2 regions of the Desulfuromonas sp. KJ2020 genome follow, and region 2 is predicted to be linked to the other one. Evidence: riboswitches for the same ligand, from Rfam matches in the RefSeq annotation. Region 2 holds a riboswitch; the other holds the start of a gene.
The links. A riboswitch is a leader RNA that binds a small molecule or an ion and turns the genes downstream of it on or off. The one in region 2 is predicted to bind S-adenosylmethionine.

Region 1 (11,590 bases), on a different contig from region 2:
GTCGCCGCTCTTTGTGGGGACTGTCCCGTCGAGGACATGGTGCGGCAGATCAGCGCTGTCATGCCGGAGGTCGAGGTCAATGCGCTGCAGCAGATCGTCAAGACCCGCATGCACGCGCTTGAACAGTTTGAGCTCTTTTCCTGGCTGGTCGCGGCGGTTGTGCTGCTGGTAGGCGCCCTGGTGGTTTTCGTCACCATGATGGGGGCGGTCAACGAGCGCACACGGGAGATCGGCATCTTCCGCGCTCTCGGTTTCCGCCGCAGTCATGTCATGCGTCTGATCCTGGTGGAATCGGCCAGTGTCAGCCTGGTGGCCGGAATCCTGGGTTATCTGGCCGGCACGGCGGCCTCGCGAGCGGTGTTGCCCTTCTTTCGCGAGGGCCAGGGCGCCCACGGCGCTCACGGCGACCACATGGAGTTGATTCTCTGGAGCCCTGAGCTGGCGGTTGGGGCCGTGGTGCTGGCCGTGGTCGTTGGTTGTCTGGCTTCCTTCTATCCGGCTCTGCATGCCAGCCGCATGGATCCCAACGAGGCCCTCCGGGCTCTTTAACGCAGAAACAGAGGATACATAATGGCTCTTATCCAGATACAAAATTTGGGAAAACGTTACGAGAGCGAGGGCGACTGCGTCGAGGCGCTGAAGCATGTTGACCTCACCATCGAAAAGGGGACCTTTCTCGGCGTCATGGGGGCATCCGGTTCGGGAAAAAGCACGTTTCTAAGCCTGCTGGGCGGCCTCAGCAAGCCGAGTACCGGCACGATTCACATCGACGGCATTGACATCTACAACCTGTCGGTGGAACGGCTGGCCGATTTTCGGCGGGAATACCTCGGATTTGTCTTCCAGTCCTTCAACCTGGTTCCCTATCTGACCGCCATGGAAAACGTCATGCTGCCCCTGGCGGTCAAGCCGCTTTCCAAGGCCAAGAAGATGACCATGGTCGAGAAAGCGCTGGCGCAGGTCGGCCTCTCGCATCGCCAGCGGCACCTGCCCAACCAGCTTTCCGGGGGGGAGCAGGAGAGGGTCGCCATCGCCCGCGCGCTGGTCAACGAGCCGCCGCTCATTCTGGCTGATGAACCGACAGGCAGTCTCGATTCGGAGACGAGCCGCGGCATCATGCAGCTTTTTGCCGACCTCAATGCGGCCGGCCAGACCATTATCATGGTCACCCACAATATTGAAAATCTCGACTATTTCGACCGCACCATTCATCTGCGGGACGGTCGGATAGTCGAGGATCGTCCCCGACGATTCAACGGACAGAAGAAGGCGGTCTGAAGACGTCATGATGCTCCTCTTCCTATTACTTTTCGCTTCTCTCGCTCTAGCGGTTGTTCGCCAGGTGGAGCGCCTCGATGCGGTGCCTGAGCCGCCAGGCGGCTGCTGTCCCGGCTGTGGGAACGCGGTGGAGGCGGACTGGATGATCTGTCCGCGCTGCAAGGAACTTCTGCAGAACGTCTGCCCGGGATGCGGCAGAAGCCTGCCGGTCTTCCACCGCTTCTGTGCTGATTGCGGAAGCCCGCGGGCCAAAGACTACGGGGGAGGGGAACATGACCAAAAAAGTTAAGGGGATACTGCTGCTGGCGGCTGCCGCCGTCGCTGTGGTGCTGATCTACAATATCTGGTCCTACAGCTGCGGTCACTGTACTTTTCGCTCCATGACGACCCTGGGTACGCCGGGCTATCTGCTGCTCCAGCTTAACGCCGCCCTGCTGGCGGCCCTGGTGATACTGAAGCTGCTGTCGACCCTGCAGACGCGTAAAAGACGATGCTCCTGTGGTGGACGCCTGCTGCCGGGCTGGCATTATTGCCCGGCCTGCGGGAATAAAGCAGGATGCCAGAGAGGTCTCTGACCAGGGTGGTACGGGAGAGCGCGATTATGACGGACGGGTTAGGGAGCTTGCCGAGAGAAGGGCGCTGGCGCTGGGCCGTGGTTCTGGGGCTGGTGATTGCCATCTCCCTCGGCCACTACCTGGTCGACGTCGACCAGCACCATTATCACGACATCTTTCGCCGCAGCTACTACCTCCCCATCATCCTGGCGGGTCTGTGGTTTCAGTTGCGGGGCGGACTGGCGGTCGCCATTCTGGTTTCCGTGGTCTACGCTCCTCATGTGGTCTTCCAGTGGGGGGCCCACCCTGAAGCGCAATGGGAGCAGTACCTGGAGATTCTGCTCTATCATGTCATCGGGGGCGTGACTGGCCTGCTCTCCCTCAAAGAGCGATCGCAGCGTTTAAAACTCGAAAAAACCGCACGCCGACTCAATGCGAGCTATCAGACCCTCAAAGACCAGGCCAGCCAGATTCTCACCTTTGAAGAACATCTCGTGCGCGCCTCCCGCTCCACCGCCCTGGTGGAACTGGCGGCCGGGCTGGCTCACGAGATCCGCAATCCCCTTGGCTCGATTCGTGGCACCGCCGAAATCCTCAAGGATGAGACAATTAGCTCTGAACAGCGCAGCGAATTCGCCGATATTCTGCTGCGGGAGGTGGACCGTATGAACCACGTTGTCGCCGATTTTCTTCAGTTCGCCAGGCCCGTCGAACTCGGTAAAAAACCCTGCGACCTCAATGCCCTTCTGTGGGAACTTGTGATTTTTACCACCGAGGAATGTCACCGTGCGAAGATATCCGTCCGGTTTGACCCGGGCGACATCCCCTCTGTGCCGGTCGACTCCGATCAGACTCGCCAGGTTTTTCTGAATCTTCTCCTCAATGCGGTCCAGGCCATGGCCGATGGTGGTGCCTTGCGTATTGCTACGCATCGGCTCGATGACAGCCTCGTTGTGCGCTTTGTCGACAACGGCCCCGGCATCGCTCCGGAGATGCTGCCCAAAATTTTCAATCCCTTCTTCACCACCAAGCAGACGGGCACTGGCCTCGGCCTGGCCATTTCCCAGCGCATCATCCAGGTTCACGGCGGCCACATCAGCGTGCAAAGCCGGGTAGGGCAGGGGACAACCTTTGAAGTACAGCTCCCCTTAGGAGATGAGGCGTCTTCAGGTTCTACCACCGGATAATTCACCACCTCATCCTTACTGCCTTCTCCCCCTCTCCGTCTTTTGTTTCATCTCCCCAAGTCGGCAAGTCCTTTCCCGCTAGATAGTCAAACTCTCCAAACTGCATATATCTCCTGATTAAGAGCTTTGGTGAGTAAATCGCCAAGGAGCAAAATTCTATTAAAAATAAACACACATAAAGAAGTGTAAAATATAAAAAAGAAAAAAACAGTAAAAATTGTAAAAAGAAAACATTTAAAGTTGACAATAGCGCTAAGCTTTACTAGTCTAAGCCTCAATGGATTAAGCAGACACTGTGGAGTTTTTAGTCATTAAAAGAGGACGAAAATGGAGAGTACCCGCCGCAGCATTGCCAAATCACTGTCCTGGCGCATTCTGGCCACCCTGATCACCTCGGCTGTCGCCTATGCTGTTACCGGCAGGGGGGAGTTTGCCGCCACCATCGGCCTGGTTGATACCGGGTTCAAATTCTTTATCTATTTCGGCCACGAAAGGCTCTGGAACCGGATTCCCTATGGCCGACTTGAAAAGCAGCCTGAGTATTTTATCTGACCTGCTGAGAAAGGATTTCTTCATGACGCCAACGATTGTCACCGACACCCTGCCATGGCTGGATCCCGCTGCCGGTCCGCTGGACATTCTGCGCCAGGGGTTGAAGATCGCGGGCGGTCCGGTTAGCTTGGCCTGTTCTTTCAGTGTCGAGGATGTGGTGCTGATCGACCTGTTGCAGCAGGCCAACCTGCCTGTTGGCATATTTGCCATCGATACCGGCCGCCTCAATGAGGAGACCTACGAGGTGGCCGAGGCCGTCCTGCAGCGCTATGGTGTGCCTATCGATTGGTATTTCCCTCAGCGGCAGGCCGTGGAAAGGTTGGAAAGGGACAAGGGGTTGTTTTCCTTCCGTGACAGCCTGGACAACCGGCATGAGTGCTGTGGTATTCGCAAGGTGGAGCCGCTGGGCCGGGCGCTGGCCTGCCTGTCCGGCTGGATCACGGGACTGCGCCGGGGGCAGAGCGTGACCCGTACCGAATTGACGGCCCTTGAGGTTGACGAACTCCATGGCGGCATTCTCAAAATCAACCCGCTACTGGCGTGGAGCGAGGCGGATGTCTGGTCCTACGCCGAGGGCAATCGTCTGCCGGTCAACCGTCTGCACCGGCTGGGCTATCCCTCCATCGGCTGTGCGCCCTGTACCCGTGCCGTCGAACCTGGCGCGCACCCACGCAGCGGTCGCTGGTGGTGGGAAGACCTCGAACACAAGGAATGCGGTCTGCATCGACGCTAGGGGCGCTCCCCCGGCTTTGATCCGCCCCTAAACGACAAGGAGTACACCATGAACACCAGAATGACCCATCTTCGCCAGCTCGAAGCGGAGAGCATTCATATCATCCGGGAAGTGGTCGCCGAATTCGACAATCCGGTCATGCTCTATTCCATCGGCAAAGATTCCGCCGTCATGCTGCATCTGGCCCGCAAGGCCTTTTATCCCGGAACGCTGCCGTTTCCCCTTCTGCATATCGACACCACCTGGAAATTTCGCGAAATGATTGCGTTTCGCGACCGCGTGGCGGCCGAGTACGGCCTGGAGCTGCTGGTGCATGTCAACGAGGAGGGAGTGCGCGAGCAGATCAGCCCCTTTACGCACGGCAGCGCTCTCTATACGGACATCATGAAGACGGAAGGGCTCAAGCAGGCTCTGGACAAATACCGGTTCGACGCGGCGTTCGGTGGCGCCCGCCGCGACGAGGAGAAGTCCCGGGCCAAGGAGCGCATCTTTTCGTTTCGCAGCGAAAACCATCGATGGGACCCGAAGGCGCAGCGCCCCGAACTGTGGAATATCTACAACACCCGCGTGAGAGCGGGGCAGAGCATCCGCGTCTTTCCCCTGTCCAACTGGACGGAGCTCGACATCTGGCAGTACATCACCAAGGAGAACATCCCTATTGTGCCCCTGTATTATGCGGCGGTGCGGCCCGTGGTCGAGCGCGGCGGCCAGTGGATCATGGTGGATGACGACCGTCTCCCTCTGCAGGCGGGAGAACAGGTGCAGCACAAGTCGGTGCGTTTTCGCACCCTCGGCTGCTACCCCCTGACGGCTGCGGTGGAGTCGACAGCGGATACCTTGCCCGCCATCATTCAGGAGATGCTGCTGACGCGCACCTCCGAACGCCAGGGTCGCCTGATCGACCACGACCAGTCCGGATCCATGGAAAAGAAGAAACAGGAAGGATACTTCTGATGGCTCACCAATCCGATTTGATCGCTGAAGATATTCTCGCCTATCTGAAGACCCAGGAAGAAAAATCGATGCTGCGATTCATCACCTGCGGGAGCGTCGACGATGGCAAAAGCACCCTCATCGGCCGACTGTTGTGGGACGCGAAGATGGTCTTTGAAGACCAGTTGGCGACTCTGGAGGCGGACAGCAGGCGCATCGGCACCCAGGGGCAGAACATCGATTACGCCCTCCTGCTTGACGGCCTGCAGGCCGAACGGGAACAGGGGATCACCATCGATGTCGCCTACCGGTTCTTTTCCACCGATCGCCGCAAGTTCATCGTAGCTGATACGCCCGGTCACGAACAGTACACCCGCAACATGGTCACCGGGGCGTCCACCGCGCAGGTTGCGGTCATTCTCATCGATGCGCGCAAAGGGGTTTTGACCCAGACGCGACGGCACAGTTACCTCGTCTCCCTTGTCGGTATCCGTCATGTTGTCCTGGCTATCAACAAAATGGATTTGATCGGGTATGATCAGAGACGATTTGACCTTATCCGCGCCGACTATGAGGCCTTTGCCGCCGCCCTCGGCTTTGAGGAGATTACGGCTATCCCCTTGTCGGCCCTGAACGGTGACAATGTGCGGGACCACAGTGACAAGACCGCCTGGTATGACGGGCCGACCCTGCTGGAGCATCTGGAGACCGTGCAGGTGCCCGATGACGCCGAACGCAAACCCTTTCGATTGCCGGTACAGTGGGTCAATCGCCCCCATCTCAACTTTCGAGGTTTCAGTGGCACCATCGCCAGCGGGACGGTGCGTCCGGGCGATGAGGTGGTGGTACTGTCTTCGGGCCGGAGGAGCCGGGTTGAGCGCCTGGTGACCATGGATGGCGACCTGCCTCTCGCCGGGTCTGGAAGTGCCGTGACCCTGACGCTGACGGACGAAATCGATATCAGCCGGGGCGATGTGCTTGCCGCCGTGCAGAATCTGCCCAACCACGCAGACCGCTTTGAGGCCAAGGTGGTCTGGTTGCACGAAGAGGCGCTGACTCCGGGTCGACCTTATCTACTCAAGTCCGGTGCGGCAACCGTGCCGGCAAGGGTTGGCGAACTGCAGTTCAAGATCAACGTCAACACCCTCCAGCAGGAAGATGGCGATATTCTGGAGCTCAATGAAATCGGCATATGTCGCCTCGATCTGGACAGGGCGATCAGCTTTGATTCCTATCGTGAGAACCGCACGACCGGCAGTTTCATTCTTATTGACCGTCTCAGCAACGCCACCGTGGCGGCCGGCATGATTCATCAGCCGCTGCGCACCAGCAGCGGTGGTTGGCAGGACCTCAAACTGGATCGCTCGGCACGGGGAGAGCTCAAGGGGCAAAAACCCCAGATTCTCTGGTTCTCCCTTGAAAAGGGGGACGAGAGTTCCGAACTGGCGGCTCTGGTCGAGCGCAAGCTGCACAGCCTGGGCCGCCACCCCTTTCTGCTGACGGCAGCATTGCTGCGAGGCGGCCTCAACGCCGACCTGCCTGACCTGGGTGACCCTGGCCAGGAGGAACTGCGGCGTTTTTATGAAACAGCCCGATTGTGCGCCGACGCCGGTCTGATCGTGGTCGCCCAGCCTCCCGCCGTGGCGCCGTCGCCTCGACTCAGGGAGAGGATCCAGGCCGATAGCGCTCTTGTCGAAATACGCGTCGGGCCTTCCCGGCTTCTTCGAGGGGAAGAGGGCGCCAGGATAGTGATGGTCGATCCCGGGTCGGCCTCGCTGCCGGAGCTTGCGGAACAGATTGTGGGGCAGATCCGTCAAGGGTGGCCCCAGGCCGAGAACTGAAACATTTTCCCTCAGCCTTAACGGCCGACACCCAGGGACAATCTGCCAGGAGAAAGTCACCATGAACATCGATTATCAGAAACTGCGCCTCGACGGCATCTACCAGCAGGATCAGCAGGGCAATCTGATGCTGCGTATCAAGATTCCCGCCGGGGTCCTGTCCTGCCAGCAGGCTGAAGCCGTAAGCGATATCGCCGCCCAGGTTGGTACCGGCATTCTTCACCTGACCACCCGCGGAAGCATCGAATTGCACGGACTGCGCCATGGGCAGCTTGCAGAAGTCTTCCGGCGACTGGCCGCGGTCGGCCTGAGCAGCCGGGGCGCCTGTGGCGGCGCCGTGCGGGGGATCTCCTGCAGTACCACCTTCAGTCCCGCCTTCGCCGTTTGTCAGGCTGTCGCACGAAACCTCAACCGGCACTTTGCCGGCAACCCATATTTCGAAGGATTGCCTAAAAAGTTCAAAATCGGCATCGACGGCGATTACACCGGCTCCCGCCACCTGATTCAGGATGTCGGCCTGGTTTGGGTCGGGCAGGACGAGGAAGAGCAGAACCTGTTTGACGTCTGGTGTGCCGGCGGTCTGGGACGCGAACCGCAGGCAGGCTTCCTGCTTGAAAATGCGGTACCCGAGGCGCGGCTGATCGGCTTGATCGAAGCCATTGTTGCGGTCTACCGCGACAACACGCCGCCGCCCAAGCGCCTCAAGTTTTTGCTGGGGCAGGTGGGAGAAGAGGGATTTCGTACGCTGCTGGCCAAGGCCATGGCGCAGGTCGCTACGGTGCCGCGGCAGGTCTCGCTGGCAGGGCCTCTGACCCAAACCCGGGGAAAGATCGTCGAGGCCGTGGTCTTTGCCGGTGAACTCACCGTGGCCCAATTCCGTCGGCTTGCCGCCATCGCCCGCGACGAGGCTGGCGGTTTCCTGGCGCTGACGGCGGATCAGAATGTGGCTTTTCATCTTGCACCCGGGGCGAATTATGGCAAAGTATACGAACAGTTGGGGGCCCTCGGCCTGGCTGGGGAGGCGCCTGAGCAGCGGGTGTGTCTGCGCGTCTGTCCCGGCAGCCATGAGTGCCGCATGGGGCTGTCGGCCACGCGGGACGTTTCCCGCCAGCTGGTGGGCGCTCTGAGCGAGAAGGGACGCTCCCGCCGTTATGCCGTTTCGGGGTGTCCCAACTCCTGTTCGCAGGTCCAGTTGGCCGATGTCGGCATTCTCACCAGCCGGCAAATCAAGGACGACCTCGGCCAGCGGCGGCCCCTTTTCACTCTTTACCGCCGGCAGGGGGAAGGCCTCGGGGTTCCCGTTGCTGAAAATCTGTCGCTCGAAGAACTTTTAAACAACATCCAACGAATCGAATAACCGCCTTTTCAAGGCATTATCGAAAGGAGCAGCCCATGTCCCGCATTTATTCCGACAACAGCCTGTCCATCGGCCGGACCCCTCTGGTGCGCCTGCAGCGCCTGGCCCCTGAAGGCGTCACCATTCTCGCCAAAATTGAAGGGCGCAATCCGGCCTATTCGGTCAAATGCCGTATCGGCGCCGCCATGATCTGGGACGCGGAAAAGAAGGGGCTGCTCGGGCCCGGTAAGGAAATCGTCGAGCCGACCAGCGGCAACACCGGCATTGCCCTGGCTTTTGTGGCGGCGGCGCGTGGTATCCCCATTACGCTGACCATGCCGGAGACGATGAGCCTGGAGCGGCGCAAGGTGCTCAAGGCTTTCGGCGCCAACCTGGTGCTTACGCCGGGGGCCAAGGGAATGGGTGGGGCCATCGCCGCCGCCGAGGAGCTGGCCGCTTCCGATCCCAACCGCTACGTGCTGCTGCACCAGTTCAAGAATCCGGCTAATCCGGCCATCCACGAGCAGACCACCGGGCCGGAAATCTGGCAGGACAGTGACGGCGCCATCGATATCCTGGTCGCCGGCGTCGGTACCGGCGGCACCATTACCGGCGTCTCGCGCTATATCAAGAAGACGGCGGGAAAGCCGATCCTGTCCGTCGCCGTCGAACCGGTCGAGTCGCCGGTGATCAGTCAGAAGCTGGCCGGAGAAACCCTGCAGCCTGGCCCCCATAAAATCCAGGGCATCGGGGCCGGTTTTATTCCGGATACCCTCGATCTGGACCTGGTCGATCAGGTCGAGCAGGTCAGCAACGACGAAGCCATCGCTTTTGCCCGCCGACTGGCCCTCGAGGAAGGCATTCTCTCCGGCATCTCCTGCGGGGCCGCCGTCGCCGCCGCCGTGCGCCTGGCGGCTCGCCCCGAACACCAGGGCAAGACCATCGTGGTGATCCTGCCCGATTCGGGGGAGCGCTATCTTTCCAGCGTGCTTTTTGAGGGAATAGTTTAGGGCGGCGTCTTTTGTTCTTGATAAAAAGAGTTGACAAACAGGGCTCGATTATTTAGAGTTCACCCCAACGCAGCAGCGTCTTTATCACGAGTGGTGGAGGGACAGGCCCGACGAAGCCACAGCAACCGGTCCGCAGGTGCGGATGCCAGGTGCTAAATCCTGCCTGCCGTATGCCATAGCGGATGCGGCCGGAAAGATGAGGACGGTGCTTCCCGGTTATCCGTCCCTTTGACTGGCCCGGCGAAGCCCCTTCTCATCCCCGAGAGAAGGGGCTTTTTCTATGCTGCCCACTGACTTTGACGAGGGATGACCTATGAATTCAGCAAACGCCAACTGGACCGTCGAGAGCACCCTGGTGCAGGTCGGCGTCGGCCGCGACCAAGCGACCGGCGGCCTGAGCTTTCCCATCTACCCGAGCGCTACCTACCGCCATCCGGCTCTGGGGGAAAGTACGGGATATGACTACACCCGCTCCGGTAACCCCACCCGCCAGGCGCTGGAGGAGGCCGTCGCTCAGCTTGAGGGGGGCGCCCGCGGTCTAGCCTTCGCCTCGGGGATGGCGGCGCTGACCACGCTTCTGCTCCACTTCTCGGCCGGGGACCATCTGCTTGTCTCCCGCGACCTCTACGGCGGCACCTATCGCCTGCTCGATCAGATCTTTGCCAAGTTCGGGCTGGACGTTTCTTACGTCGATACCACCGACTGTGACGCGGTCGAGGCGGCGCTGCGCCCGCACAGCAGAGCGCTGCTCATCGAATCGCCGGGCAACCCGCTGCTCGGCGTCGCCGACCTGGCGCAGCTGGGCGCCCTCTGTCGTGCCCACGACCTGCTTTTCATCGTCGACAACACCTTTTTGACCCCGGTACTGCAGCGCCCCTTCGATTTTGGCGCCGACATTACCGTCTATTCGGCCACCAAGTACCTCGGCGGTCACAACGATCTCTGTGCCGGCCTGCTGGTGGCGCGCACCGCCGAACTGGGCGAGCGCCTCTACTTTCTGCAGAACTCCACCGGCGGCGTGCTGCCGCCGCAGGACTGCTGGCTGTTGCTGCGCTCTTTGAAGACCCTCGCCCTGCGGCTGGAACGCCATAACGCCAATGCACAGGAAGTAGCGGTCTGGCTGCAGGAGCATCCGGCCGTCACCGCCGTCTACTATCCCGGCCTGGCGGATCATCCGGGCCATGCGGTAGCCAAACGGCAAAGCCGCGGCTTCGGCGGCATGCTCTCCTTCCGCGTCGGGACGCCGGATAAAGCCGCCCGGGTGCTGCAGCGGCTGCAGTTGATCTCTTTTGCCGAAAGCCTCGGCGGCGTCGAGTCGCTGATGACTCTGCCGGCGGTGCAGACCCATGCCGATATCCCCGAAGCGGATCGTCTGCGCCTGGGTATATGCGGCTCCCTGCTGCGATTATCGGTAGGGATTGAAAGTGTCTGTGATATTCTGGCCGATCTGGAACAGGCCTTGAGTGATTGAGGAACACCTGCTGACGAGTAACCGCAAAGGAATGACACCATGACGCAGCCCCATCATTACCGTACCGCGACCCTGCTGGTTCACCAGGGCCATGATCGCGACCCGGCCACCGGCGCCGCCGCTATCCCCATTTACAATGCCTCCACCTACCACCACCCGGGCGGGCAGGGGGGGACTTACGACTATTCCCGCAGCGGCAATCCCAGCCGTCAGCAGGTGGAGGATGCCATCGCCCTGCTCGAAGGCGGCGTCCGCGGCTTTGCCTACGCCTCCGGCATGGCGGCGATTGCCGGCGCCCTGTCGCTGCTCAAAAGCGGCGATCATCTGCTGGCGCCTCTCGACCTCTACGGCGGCAGCTACCGCTACCTGAGCCAGGTGCTGCCCCAGCAGGGCATCACGGTCGGTTTTGTCGACACCACCCGTCTGGAACAGATCGAAGCGGCCATCCGGCCCTCCACCCGCGCCATCTTTCTGGAGACGCCTTCCAACCCCCTCTTCACCATCACCGACCTGCGCGGGGTCGCCGCACTGGCCAAAGACAGGGGACTGCTGACGATTCTCGACAACACCTTCATGACCCCCCTGCTGCAGAAACCCCTGGCCCTCGGCATCGACATCGCCGTGCACAGTGCCACCAAATTTCTGGGCGGGCACTCGGACCTGCTGGCCGGGCTGGCCACCACCGCCGACCCTGA
Region 2 (11,590 bases):
TGCGGAAAAGGTCGCCGGCAAAAAGCGCCGCCTCGTCGCCGCCCGTACCGGCGCGAATCTCCAGGATGACGTTCTTGTCATCCCGGGGGTCCTTGGGCAACAGCAGAACCATCAGCTGCTGGTCCAGAGCCTCGCGCCGTTCTTCCAGTTCAGGCAGTTCGGCCTGGGCCATCTCCCGCAGGTCGGTATCGGCGTCCCGCAAGAGCTCGCGGTTCCCCTCGATCTCCTCGGTCACCTTCTTGTATTCGCGATAGACTTCGACCAGCTCGGAAAGATCGGCGTGCTCCTTGGTGAGCTGGCGAAATTTCTCCTGATTGGCCATGACGGAAGGATCGGAGAGCAGCCCCTCCACTTCCTGAAATCGATCGACCACTTCTTCGAGTTTGGTAAACATCGTATCCTGACAGCCCTTGCGTGATGACAGGCCCCGGGCCGCGGGGGTTACAGGGCTTCGAATTCCTGGCGAACGGCTGTGATCTCGCCGCAGGTCATGCTCCCTTCGGGACAGGGACCCTGCAGGCAGCCCGGCCCGGCCTTGGCAAAGAGCAGCGGGGCGGCCCGGCGGGCGAGCCGCAGCATGTCGATAGCCATAAGCCGAATCTCCCACTGGGCTCGACGGCAGCAGCGCAGCTCGAAAAAGTGCAGCAGCTCGCGAGCGTTCATGGTCAGCACGATCTTGGTTTCCGCCGCGTTGGGCAACACGAAACGCGCGTCCTCGGCCGGGATACCCGCGGCCAGCAGCTCGCAATAGACCTGATGCGTCTCTGCCAGCAGGGCCTCGTAACGCTGGCACAGTTCGGGGTTGGCGGCAATGGTCGCCGGCGTGACGGCGTCGAAGCGCTTTTCTTGGGACACGTAGCGCTGACTCTGCTGGGAGTAGGAGGCCAGGCGGTGGCGGACGAGCTGGTGGGAGCAGGCACGACTGATGCCCTCCACGCCAAAGGTGAAGGACACGTGCTCAAGGACCGAGAAGTGACCGAGGGAGAGGATTTTTCGCAGCAGACCGTCGCGGTCGTGGCGGCTCTTCTCCATCAGCTCGGCCACGGAGGAGGCCGAATAGCACAGGCGGGCCGCCGCGGCGACCACCTGTTCCGGTTCAGGCGTGTGGGTTAACAGCTGGACGAGCATAATCCCTCAACATCCCCGCCGCGCCCGATGCCAGTGACAGCCAGGGACGGGGAGTTCCAAGCGCACAGAATGGTGGCGAAAAAACGACAACAGACCGGATGGATTTCCACCCGGTCCGAAAAAAAGAAACGGCCCTCCAGGGCCGTCTCCTGCAGACTACTTGGTGCCGTACTTCTTGCGGAAACGATCGATGCGGCCAGCGGTATCGATCAGCTTCTGCTTGCCGGTGTAGAAGGGGTGGCAGGCCGAGCAGATCTCGGTGGTGATCTCGTCCTTGCGGGTGGAGCGGGTTTCGAAGGTGTTACCGCAGTGACACTTGACCGTCACGGCTTCGTACTTGGGGTGGATTCCGTCTTTCATGTCTTTTCTCCTTGGAGCCTGGCTTTGTACAGGCCGATATTTTTCGTGCTTTTCAGGCAAAGAGAGTACATACCATTTTTACCCCCGCCCATGCAAGTGCTTTCTTGTCGAACCGGCTAGCGATTCATCGAGTCGAGAAACTCCTGATTGCACTTGGTCTCGGCCAGCTTCTCCAGCAGAAACTCCATACTGTCGACCACGTTCATACTGGAAAGCACTTTGCGCAGCAGCCAGATGCGCTGCAGAGAGGTCGAGTCGAGCAGGAGCTCCTCGCGGCGGGTCCCCGACTTGTTGATGTCGATGGCCGGGAAGGTGCGCTTGTCCACCAGACGGCGATCAAGCTGCAGTTCCATATTGCCCGTCCCCTTGAACTCCTCGAAAATGACCTCGTCCATCTTGCTGCCGGTGTCTATAAGGGCGGTGGCGATGATAGTCAGGCTGCCCCCCTCTTCGATATTGCGGGCGGCACCGAAAAAGCGCTTCGGCTTGTGCAGGGCGTTGGAATCGACCCCGCCGGAAAGAATCTTGCCGGAAGGCGGCACCACTGTATTATAGGCCCGGGCCAGACGGGTGATGGAATCGAGCAGAATAACCACGTCCCGCTTGTGTTCCACCAGGCGGCGAGCTTTCTCGATGACCATTTCGGCCACCTGGACGTGGCGGGTGGCGGGCTCGTCAAAGGTCGAGGAAATGACCTCGCCCTTGACCGATCGCTGCATGTCGGTGACCTCCTCGGGTCGCTCGTCGATGAGCAGCACGATCAGGTAGACCTCGGGGTGGTTGGTGGTGATAGAGTTGGCGATGTTCTGCAGCAGCATGGTCTTGCCTGTGCGCGGCGGCGCCACGATCAGGCCGCGCTGCCCCTTGCCGATGGGAGCCGCCAGATCCATGACCCGCATCGGCAGGTTGTCACTGGTGGTCTCCAGAAGAATCCGTTCTTCAGGATAGAGCGGGGTCAGGTTGTCGAAAAGGGTCTTGTCGCGGGCGACGGCGGGATGTTCAAAGTTGACTTCGGAGACTTTCAGCAGGGCGAAATAGCGCTCCCCTTCTTTGGGGGGGCGAATCTGCCCGGAAACGGTGTCGCCGGTGCGCAGATTGAAGCGACGGATCTGGGAAGGGGAGACATAGATATCATCCGGGCCGGGCAGATAGTTGGCGTCCGGCGCCCGCAGAAAACCGAACCCGTCGGGCAGAATCTCCAGAACGCCTTCGCCGAAGATGGCCCCGTTCTTTTCTGCCGTGGAGTTGAGGATGGCAAAGATCAGGTCCTGCTTGCGCATCCCCGCCGCCCCTTCGATTTTCAGCTCCTTGCCGATCGCCGCCAGATCGGCAATCTTCTTGTCCTTAAGTTCCTTGAGATTCATTTTTTCTCCTTGACACTACCGCGCACGGCAGAAAGCAGCACCTTCAAAAGGAAAGGCCCCGCAACGCACCACTGGCATAAGCATGTTTGAAATATGTGATTTTCAATCTATGGATTAGCTTTTTTATAAAGGAATGGTATGGAAAAAAGGATGGAGCGACAGGACCTCCCGTCAAGGATTCCATAATGCTGGGTGTCCACACTCAGAATTTGGACGAAGCAGACCTCTTTTTATATGAAAATGCCGCTGACCTGGCTGTCCCGACGGAGTGAAAAATCGAAATAAAGGCGAACCTGGGGAGACTAGATGGATAAACTTGCTCAAACTATCTACTATCTTTACCTGATGATGTCAATACTCATTCGTCACTTTTCCGCGTCTTTCCCGGGAGCCTGGCCAGGCTCCCGGGTATAGTCGGCTAGGGGCGCGGAGAGGTCCCCTCCGTGGCGGCGGCAGCAGCCGGGGCCTTGCCCGGCAGCTGGAAGGTGGCTGGCTGCAGCTGAGCGGCCAGCTCGCCGAAGAGTTTCCGGTAGACCTCGGGCTCCTTCTCTTGGCCCAGCAAGCCTCTCGTCCGCTCCTGCAGGGCACGTCGCAAACCTTGTATCGAAATGTCTTTGATGGCGACCGCCTCGGCCCGGTTGTAATAGGCCTCATCGAAATCCGGATACTGCAGAAGCAGAAATTCGCTCCCCGGCGGACTTGGATATTCCCAGACCACCTCACCCGTCGGGGTGACGACGGCGGCGGTGACCTGAATAGCGCTGTAGTCCGCTTCCAGATACTTCAGCCGGGTGCGATCCCAGCGTTTTTCCGGTCTCTGCAGACCGTTGAGAATAACCACCAGCAGTCCATCCACCACATGTCCGTCCGTAATATTCCTGACGGCCTCGGCATTGAAGGCGTAACGCCGATAGAGCGTTTTGCCCTCGCCGCCCAGGGCTCTGCCTTGCACCAGACCATAAACGAGATCCTGCGGATGACCGCCAAGGCGCCGCACATCAAAATAACCCTTCTGGGCACGCAGCGCCTCGACGAGGAGCTCTTCCTTGCCGGCATTCTCCCGCTGCAGCAGTTCGAAGATAAGGCTCTCGTCGGGATGACCCAGCGAAACCTTTTCGTCCACCAGCAGCGGCAGGACGCCGAGCGTACGGATTCGGACCTGATATTCCTCCTTGGGCACCTTGAAATAACCGCCGCCGCAGCCAGCCAGCAGCACAAAGATCAACAACAGGGATATCCTACGCATGATCTTCCTCCCTTCTCCATTTATTTTTGCTTTCAACCCGGGCCAACCGTCAGTCACCGGCTATACGATTCTCGCGGGGGACAGCCTCCAGGCGAAAATGCTCCACGCCCCAGCGCAGAATCTCCCCGGGCGGCGCCCGTACCAGCTCCGGCGGCACCGCCTGCCCCAGAAAGCACAGAGCCTGGGCGAGCAACCGGCCGTTTTCGCCATGACGGCGGCGGGACACCTCACCCTGGCGCTTGCTGATTTTTTCGCCGGCGGCATCCAGCGCCAGGGGCAAATGGAGGTAGCGGGGCACCGGCCAGCCCAGACAGGCATAGAGATAAATCTGCCGCGGAGTGGAGTGAAGCAGGTCCGCGCCGCGCACCACCTGGTTCACGCCGCTGTCGGCGTCGTCGACCACCACCGCCAGCTGATAGGCAAAAAGCCCGTCGGCCCGGCGCAGGACAAAATCACCGACGGCACTGGCCAGACATTGCTCCACCGGGCCGAAGATACCATCGACAAACAGCCGGGACCCCGCAGGTACTCGCAGGCGCAGGGAACGGGGCGACCGCCCGGGAGGAATTCCCTGACGACAAGTCCCCCCATAGACCGGCCCTTCTTCGCCCGGATGGGGCGCGCTGGCCAGAACCTCCCGCCGCGAACAGGCACAGGGGAAGATATGGCCGCCCTCATTGAGGCGGCTCAGCACCTCTTCGTAGCGGGCCATACGTCGGCTCTGGTAAACAGGCGCTTCGTCCCATTCGAAGCCGAGTTCCTCCAGGGTCGACAGAATGAGGTCGGCGGCCCCTGCCACCACCCGGGGCCGGTCCAGGTCCTCGATCCGCACCAGCCATTTGCCCTGGTCCCGACGGGCCAGACAGTAGCTGCCGACAGCCGCTACCAGGGAGCCGAAATGCAGAGGGCCAGTGGGACTGGGGGCAAAACGCCCAACGGTCTGCAGGCTTTTTTCAGGGTTCTTGATCACATCACCACGCATCAGGACTAGATGATGCCCGCGCGCCGGCGCCCTGTCAAGAGATCGCCATTTGCGATACGACCTGCCTTTGCCATTGACAAAAGACTAGCCGGCAGGTATCCATAACCCATACGGTTATCAATAGGAGGTTCCATTTTGGTTATCACCCGCGCCACCGAGTACGCTATCAGAGCCCTGCTTTTTCTGGCCAAACAGCCCGAGGGAGAGATCGTCTACAAAAAGGATATCTGCCAGACGCAGGACATCACGCCGGCCTTTCTCACCAAAGTTCTGCAGCCTCTCATCAAGGCGGGCATCGTCGGCTCGCAGCGGGGAGTCGGCGGCGGTTTCTTTTTGGCCAAGGACCCCACCCAGGTCAGCCTGCTGGACATCGTTGAAGCCGAAGAGGGTCCCTTGCACCTGAATCTCTGTCTCGAAAAGAACGGGGCCTGTTCCCGCGACGTCTTCTGCCCCGTTCATGGCGCCTGGCATGAAGTTCAGGAAAAGATGATGGCCGTCCTCAAAAGCTATACCTTCGCCGACCTGGCCCAGCAGGAGAAAAACAATTTACAACACCTTCGCGACGAGTCGCGCTGAATCGGGACAAAAAATACCCTGGAGACCAGGAGGGCGAGTCATCCAGGGCGAACAAGGAGACCTTGCCGGCCTCCTAACCTTCTATCTGTTTTCATTATACCCTCCACCATTCGACCTCGTCAAACGGCCGGCGTCTCTTCATTGGTACGGCAACGAATGCATTTGACAAACCCGCCGTGATTCGTTAGAGTCCCAAGCACAATTGCATCGTCTTTATCGCGAGTGGTGGAGGGAAAGGCCCTGTGAAGCCACAGCAACCGATCCGCAGATGCGGATGCCAGGTGCTAATTCCTGCCCTGTAACAGGGACAGATGAGGACGGAGCCCGAAAGATACGCGCTTATCTTTTCCCGTATCGTCAAGGCCCCTCCTGTCACCCTGGGAAGGGGCCTTTTTACGTCAAAGGGTGTCGCGCGTTGAACCAATCCATCGGCCTGGTCAAAACCGAATCGGTCACTTTCGACGTCGAGCTGAAGCTTGAAAGCGGCCGCGTCCTCGGGCCCATCACCTTGGCCTACGAGACCTACGGCACCCTCAACCGCGACCGCTCTAACGCCATTCTGGTCACCCACGCCTGGACCGGCGACGCCCACGCCGCCGGCCGCCACTCGGAAGAGGACCGCAAGCCCGGCTGGTGGGACGACATGATCGGCCCCGGCAAGGTCCTCGACACCAACCGCTACTTCATCCTCTGTTCCAACGTCATCGGCTCCTGCAAGGGCTCCACCGGCCCGACCAGCCTCAATCCCCGCACCGACCGCCCCTACAATCTCAGCTTTCCGGTCCTCATGGTCCGGGACATGGTCCGGGCGCAGAAGCTGCTGCTCGACCACCTGAACATCTCTTCCCTGGTCACTGTCATCGGCGGCAGCATGGGCGCCATGCAAGCCCTGGAATGGGGCATCCTCTATCCGGAAGTCCCCCGCTCCATCATCCCCATCGCTGGCACCGGCCGCACCTCGCCCATGGCCATCGCCCTCAACTCCCTGGCCCGACAGGCCATCTTCAACGATCCCATGTGGAAAAAGGGGAACTACAAGCCCGAACACCCGCCGGCAGACGGAATGACCCTGGCCCGGGCCGTCGGTCATGTCTCCTTTCTGTCCGACGCCTCCATGCACCTGAAGTTCGGTCGCCGCTTTTCCGCCCGTGACGGTCTCTTCGACTTTTTCGGCCGCTTCGAGGTCGAACGCTACCTCGAATACAACGGCAGCAGCTTCGTCGACCGCTTCGACACCAATTCTTTCCTCTACCTGGCCAAAGCCCTCGATCTTTACGACGTGGCCTGGAACTTCGACGGGCTCGAAGAAGCCCTGACCAACCTGCAGTGTCCCTCGCTCTGGTTCGCCTTTACCTCCGACTGGCTCTACCCGCCCTCCCAAACCGAAGAGGTGGTCGACGTTCTCACCCGTCTGGGCAAACCGGTCGCCTATCACCTCATCGATTCGGACTACGGCCACGACTCCTTTTTGGTGGAGCCGGAAAAGTTCACCCCCCTGGTAGTGGAGTTTCTCGACCGTCTGACGTCTGGCGCCTGACTTCAACCTTTTTCACCACCAAGGCACACGATCTTCTGTAACGCAAAACGCCCACCCCGGCAGCGACGGGATGGGCGTTTTTGTTTGACGGATAAAGGAGCTTCAGCGGGTGAGCTGCCGGTACTTGATGCGGTGGGGCTGGTCGGCGGCGGCACCGAGACGGGCTTTGCGGTCGGCCTCGTATTCCGAATAGTTCCCCTCGAACCAGACGACGCGACTGTCCCCCTCGAAGGCAAGGATATGGGTGGCGATGCGGTCGAGAAACCAGCGGTCGTGGCTGATAACCACGGCGCAGCCGGCGTAGTTCTCGAGGGCCTCCTCCAGCGCCCGCATGGTGTTGACGTCCAGGTCGTTGGTCGGCTCGTCCAGCAGCAGCACGTTGGCCTCCTCGCGCAGCATCTTGGCCAGGTGCACACGGTTGCGCTCGCCACCGGAGAGACTGCCGACCTTCTTCTGCTGGTCGGCCCCGGAGAAGTTGAAGCGAGAGACGTAGCCGCGGGAGCTGATCAGCTGCTTGCCGAGCTGAATCTGCTCCTGCCCGCCGGAAATCTCCTGCCAGATGGTCTTTTCGGGGTCGAGCGTGCGGCTCTGGTCGACGTAGGCCAGCTTTACCGTGTCGCCAATGCGGATGCTGCCGGCATCGGGCTGCTCCTGCCCCGTGATCATGCGGAACAGGGTCGTCTTGCCGGCGCCGTTGGGACCGATGATCCCGACGAGGCCGCCGGGGGGAAGGTTGAAGGTCATGTTTTCCACCAGCAGGCGCTCGCCGTAGGCCTTGCTAACCTCCTTGGCCTCGATGACCACGTTGCCAAGACGGGGCCCCGGCGGAATGTAAAGCTCCAGATCCTGGGCGCGTTTTTCGTTCTCCTGCCCCAACAGCTTTTCGTAGGCGCTGATGCGGGCCTGCCCCTTGGCATGCCGCCCCTTGGGGGACATGCGGATCCACTCCAGTTCGCGCTCCAGCGTCTTCTGCCGGTTCGACTCGGCCTTCTCTTCCTGACGCAGACGCTCCTGCTTCTGCTCCAGCCAGGAAGAATAGTTGCCCTTCCAGGGGATGCCTTCGCCCCGGTCGAGCTCCAGAATCCAGCCGGCGACGTTGTCGAGGAAGTACCGGTCGTGGGTGACGGCGATGACGGTGCCGGCATAGCGCTGCAGGTGCTGCTCGAGCCAGCCGACGGTCTCGGCGTCGAGGTGGTTGGTCGGCTCGTCCAGCAGCAGGATGTCCGGCTTCTGCAGCAGCAGACGGCACAGCGCCACGCGGCGCTTCTCGCCCCCGGAGAGGACAGCGACCTGCGTCTCGCCGGGGGGGCAGCGCAGGGCGTCCATAGCCATCTCCAGCCGCGAGTCAAGATCCCAGGCGTCCTGGGCGTCGAGTTTTTCCTGTACCTGGGCCTGCCGGTCGCAGAGCGCCGCCATTTCATCGTCGCTCATCGGCTCGGCGAACTTCATGTTGATCTCTTCGAATTCCTTGAGCAGATCAACGGTTTCCTGCACGCCCTCCTCGACGATCTGCCGCACGGTGCGGTTATCGTCAAGGAGCGGCTCCTGCTCCAGGTAGCCGACGGTGTAGCCGTCTGAAAGGATGGTCTTGCCGTTGAAGTCCTTGTCCACTCCGGCCAGAATGCGCAGCAGCGAGCTTTTGCCCGAGCCGTTGAGGCCGAGGACGCCGATCTTGGCGCCGTAGAAGTAGGACAGATAGATATCCTTGAGGACCGGCTTCTTGTTGTAGAACTTGCTGACGCCGATCATCGAATAGATGACTTTATTGCCTTCGTTGCTCATGGTATGACCTGTACCTCCCCTTGAAATGTGCCCAATCTTTACAGGTTGGCCCTTGAGGTGTCAACTGTTGTTTCGCGGCGGCCGCCCCCCCCAGGCGCCGACACAAAAAAGGGGACGCACCCCCGCAGAGGCGTATCCCCTTTTCTCCTTCTATACAGGCCAGGCTCAGCTTTTATGCCGCCAGGAGTTCGGCATCTCCCCCAGAACCTTGGCCATACAGGTGACACAGATGGTCGCCGTGTCGATCTCACTCAAATTCTTGCGAATCTGGTGCCCGGCTCCCACGACGTATCCCTGGTATTTTCCACACCAAGCGCAGTACCTCAGCATCGGCCACCTCGTTTTTTAAGCTTAATTAAAAGGTAGCACCAAGACGGGCTCTGTCAATGGCTCAGCGTGAGATTTTGTCGCAGAATTAATGGGTTCTAAGCCCCGGCCACCGTCTTGAGGTAGTGGACGAGCAGACGAACGCCGACCCCAGTCCCCCCCTTGGGCACATAAGGCCGTCCCTTTTCTTCCCAGGCCGTGCCGGCGATGTCCAGGTGGGCCCAGGAGGTATCCTCCGCGAACTTCTGCAAGAAGGCGGCGGCGGTGATGGTCCCGGCCGGTCTTCCCCCCGTGTTCTTGAGGTCGGCCACGTCGCTCTTGAGCTGGGCGGCATATTCGTCCCACAGGGGCAGCTGCCAGAGGCGCTCGCCACTGTTCTCGCCGGCCCTAATGAGCTGGCGGATGAGGCCGTCGTGGTTGCCCAGCACCGCCGTGGCCTGGTGCCCCAAGGCGATGACGCAGGCTCCCGTCAGGGTAGCGAGGTCGATGACCAGGCGCGGTTCATAGCGCTTGGCCCAGGTCAGGGCGTCGGCCAGAATCAGGCGTCCCTCGGCGTCGGTGTTGAGCACCTCGATAGTGCGGCCCGACAGAGAGGTGAGGATATCCCCCGGGCGCATGGCCGAACCCGACGGCATGTTTTCCACCGCCGGCACGATGCCGACGAGATTGATGGGCAGCTTCAGCGCCGCCACGGCCTGAAAGGTGCCCAGCACGGCGGCCGCCCCGGCCATGTCCATCTTCATCTCGTCCATCTTTTCCGCCGGTTTGAGCGAAATGCCGCCGGCGTCAAAAACCACGCCTTTGCCCACCAGCACGATGGGCTTGGCCTCGCTGCTGCCACCGCTGTATTCCATGACGATCAGGCGGGGCTCCCGCACGCTCCCCTGCGCCACGCCCAGCAGCCCCCCGAAACCTTCTTTCTCCAGGGCGTCCCGCTCGAGTACCCGCAGGGCGAAGCTCCCTTCGTCAGCCAAAGTTCGGGCGGTCTGGGCCAGGTATTCGGGAGACTTCACGTTGCCGGGCTCATTGACCAGGTCCCGGGCCAGACAGACCCCCCGGCAGATGGCGCGGGCCTCGTCCAGGCCGCGGCGGGCGGCAGTCACCTCCGCCTGCTTATCCACCAGCAGCACCCCGTCCTTCAGGGGGGGAGGGAGCTCCTTGCCGTTCTCCGTGCGGAAACGGTCGAAACGGTACGTTCCCAGCAGCAATCCTTCGGCAATAGCCTGCGCCCGCTCCGCCAGACCGCCGCCCCGCACCGGGAGGCTGAGGAAATTGCAGGCAAAGGAGTGGATACGCCGTGACTGCAGAGCGCCGCTCACCGTACCGGCCACCTGACGCAGATATTCGAGGCCGGCGCTCTTCTCTTTGCCGAGCCCGGCCAGCAGCACCCTTTCCGCCGGCAGGGCCTTGCCGGGATGAAAGAGGACGGTCTCGCGCACCTTGCCGGTGAATTCGCCGTCGCGCACCGCCCGGCCCAGAGCACCCCCGAGAGCCTGATCGAGTTCCTTGAGCAGCGGCGTCTTGAACTTGCCTTCAAATACCCCCAGCACCAGACAGGCGGTCTTCTGCTGCAGAGGGGAGCCTTTTTTCAGGTGAAGATTCATGCCCTTTCCTTTCCTTGCCCATGGGTAACGCGGCGGTAATGCCGCAGCCATTCCTGTCTTTGGGTCGTCGCCGCCTGCAGCCGCTCACCCAGCAGGTCGGCCACCGCCTCCGCATCGGCCAGACCGCAGCCTTCCTCCAGCGCCAGGCTGCTGCGGCGCCGCAACACATCTTCCACCGTACGGGCCAGCTCAAAGTCGGCGGCGTAGGCCACCTGCACGCCCAGCAGTTCGGAACCGGAGCTGACCGGTTCCAGCAGACCGGGCTCACGGCGGCCCAGGGCCAGCACCTGGTCGATGCGGCTGCCGTAAAGGCCCAGCAGGCGTTCCATGACCCGCGGCGACAGCCCGCTGCGCCCGCAGAGCGCGGCCAGCCGGTCCTGGACATAGCGGTCAAAATCACCCGTCTGGCCGCCCGGCAGCGGCAGGCGGTCCGTCCGGCAATCTGCCTGCCCGCGTCCCAAGCGCCGGACCACCAGGTCGGCCATCTCGGCCGCCATGGAACGATAGGTGGTATATTTGCCGCCGCCGACGGAAATCAGCCCGGATGAAGAGACAAAGATGCGATGCTCGCGGGAGACGCGGGAAGCCTTCACCGACTCTTCCGCCACCAGGGGGCGCAGACCGGCAAAGGCCGCCAGCACATCCTGGCGCCGCAGCGGGTGATCGCGCAGGTGGCGACCCGAT

Region 1: it holds a riboswitch for S-adenosylmethionine, as region 2 does, so the genes downstream of both, MJO47_RS11590 (PLP-dependent aspartate aminotransferase family protein) here and MJO47_RS05425 (homoserine O-acetyltransferase) in region 2, are expected to answer to the same signal.

Annotation. Positions count from the first base shown of each region.
Region 1 covers NZ_JAKUKE010000003.1:678,273-689,862, forward strand. The annotation lists gene MJO47_RS11535 (FtsX-like permease family protein) at 1-549, shown strand, start outside; gene MJO47_RS11540 (ABC transporter ATP-binding protein) at 571-1,278, shown strand; gene MJO47_RS11545 (zinc ribbon domain-containing protein) at 1,286-1,567, shown strand; gene MJO47_RS11550 (hypothetical protein) at 1,551-1,853, shown strand; gene MJO47_RS11555 (nitrogen regulation protein NR(II)) at 1,880-3,019, shown strand; gene MJO47_RS11560 (DUF2061 domain-containing protein) at 3,347-3,571, shown strand; gene MJO47_RS11565 (phosphoadenylyl-sulfate reductase) at 3,594-4,304, shown strand; gene cysD (sulfate adenylyltransferase subunit CysD) at 4,353-5,258, shown strand; gene cysN (sulfate adenylyltransferase subunit CysN) at 5,258-7,078, shown strand; gene MJO47_RS11580 (nitrite/sulfite reductase) at 7,140-8,435, shown strand; gene cysK (cysteine synthase A) at 8,471-9,424, shown strand; SAM riboswitch class I at 9,503-9,627, shown strand; gene MJO47_RS11590 (PLP-dependent aspartate aminotransferase family protein) at 9,738-10,895, shown strand; gene MJO47_RS11595 (PLP-dependent aspartate aminotransferase family protein) at 10,935-11,590, shown strand, end outside.
Region 2 covers NZ_JAKUKE010000001.1:1,175,386-1,186,975, reverse strand. The annotation lists gene prfA (peptide chain release factor 1) at 1-394, opposite strand, end outside; gene thyX (FAD-dependent thymidylate synthase) at 442-1,128, opposite strand; gene rpmE (50S ribosomal protein L31) at 1,285-1,488, opposite strand; gene rho (transcription termination factor Rho) at 1,605-2,852, opposite strand; gene MJO47_RS05440 (hypothetical protein) at 3,271-4,098, opposite strand; gene gluQRS (tRNA glutamyl-Q(34) synthetase GluQRS) at 4,148-5,080, opposite strand; gene MJO47_RS05430 (Rrf2 family transcriptional regulator) at 5,216-5,656, shown strand; SAM riboswitch class I at 5,867-5,974, shown strand; gene MJO47_RS05425 (homoserine O-acetyltransferase) at 6,072-7,193, shown strand; gene ettA (energy-dependent translational throttle protein EttA) at 7,296-8,975, opposite strand; gene MJO47_RS05415 (hypothetical protein) at 9,141-9,305, opposite strand; gene MJO47_RS05410 (leucyl aminopeptidase) at 9,401-10,906, opposite strand; gene glpD (glycerol-3-phosphate dehydrogenase) at 10,903-11,590, opposite strand, start outside.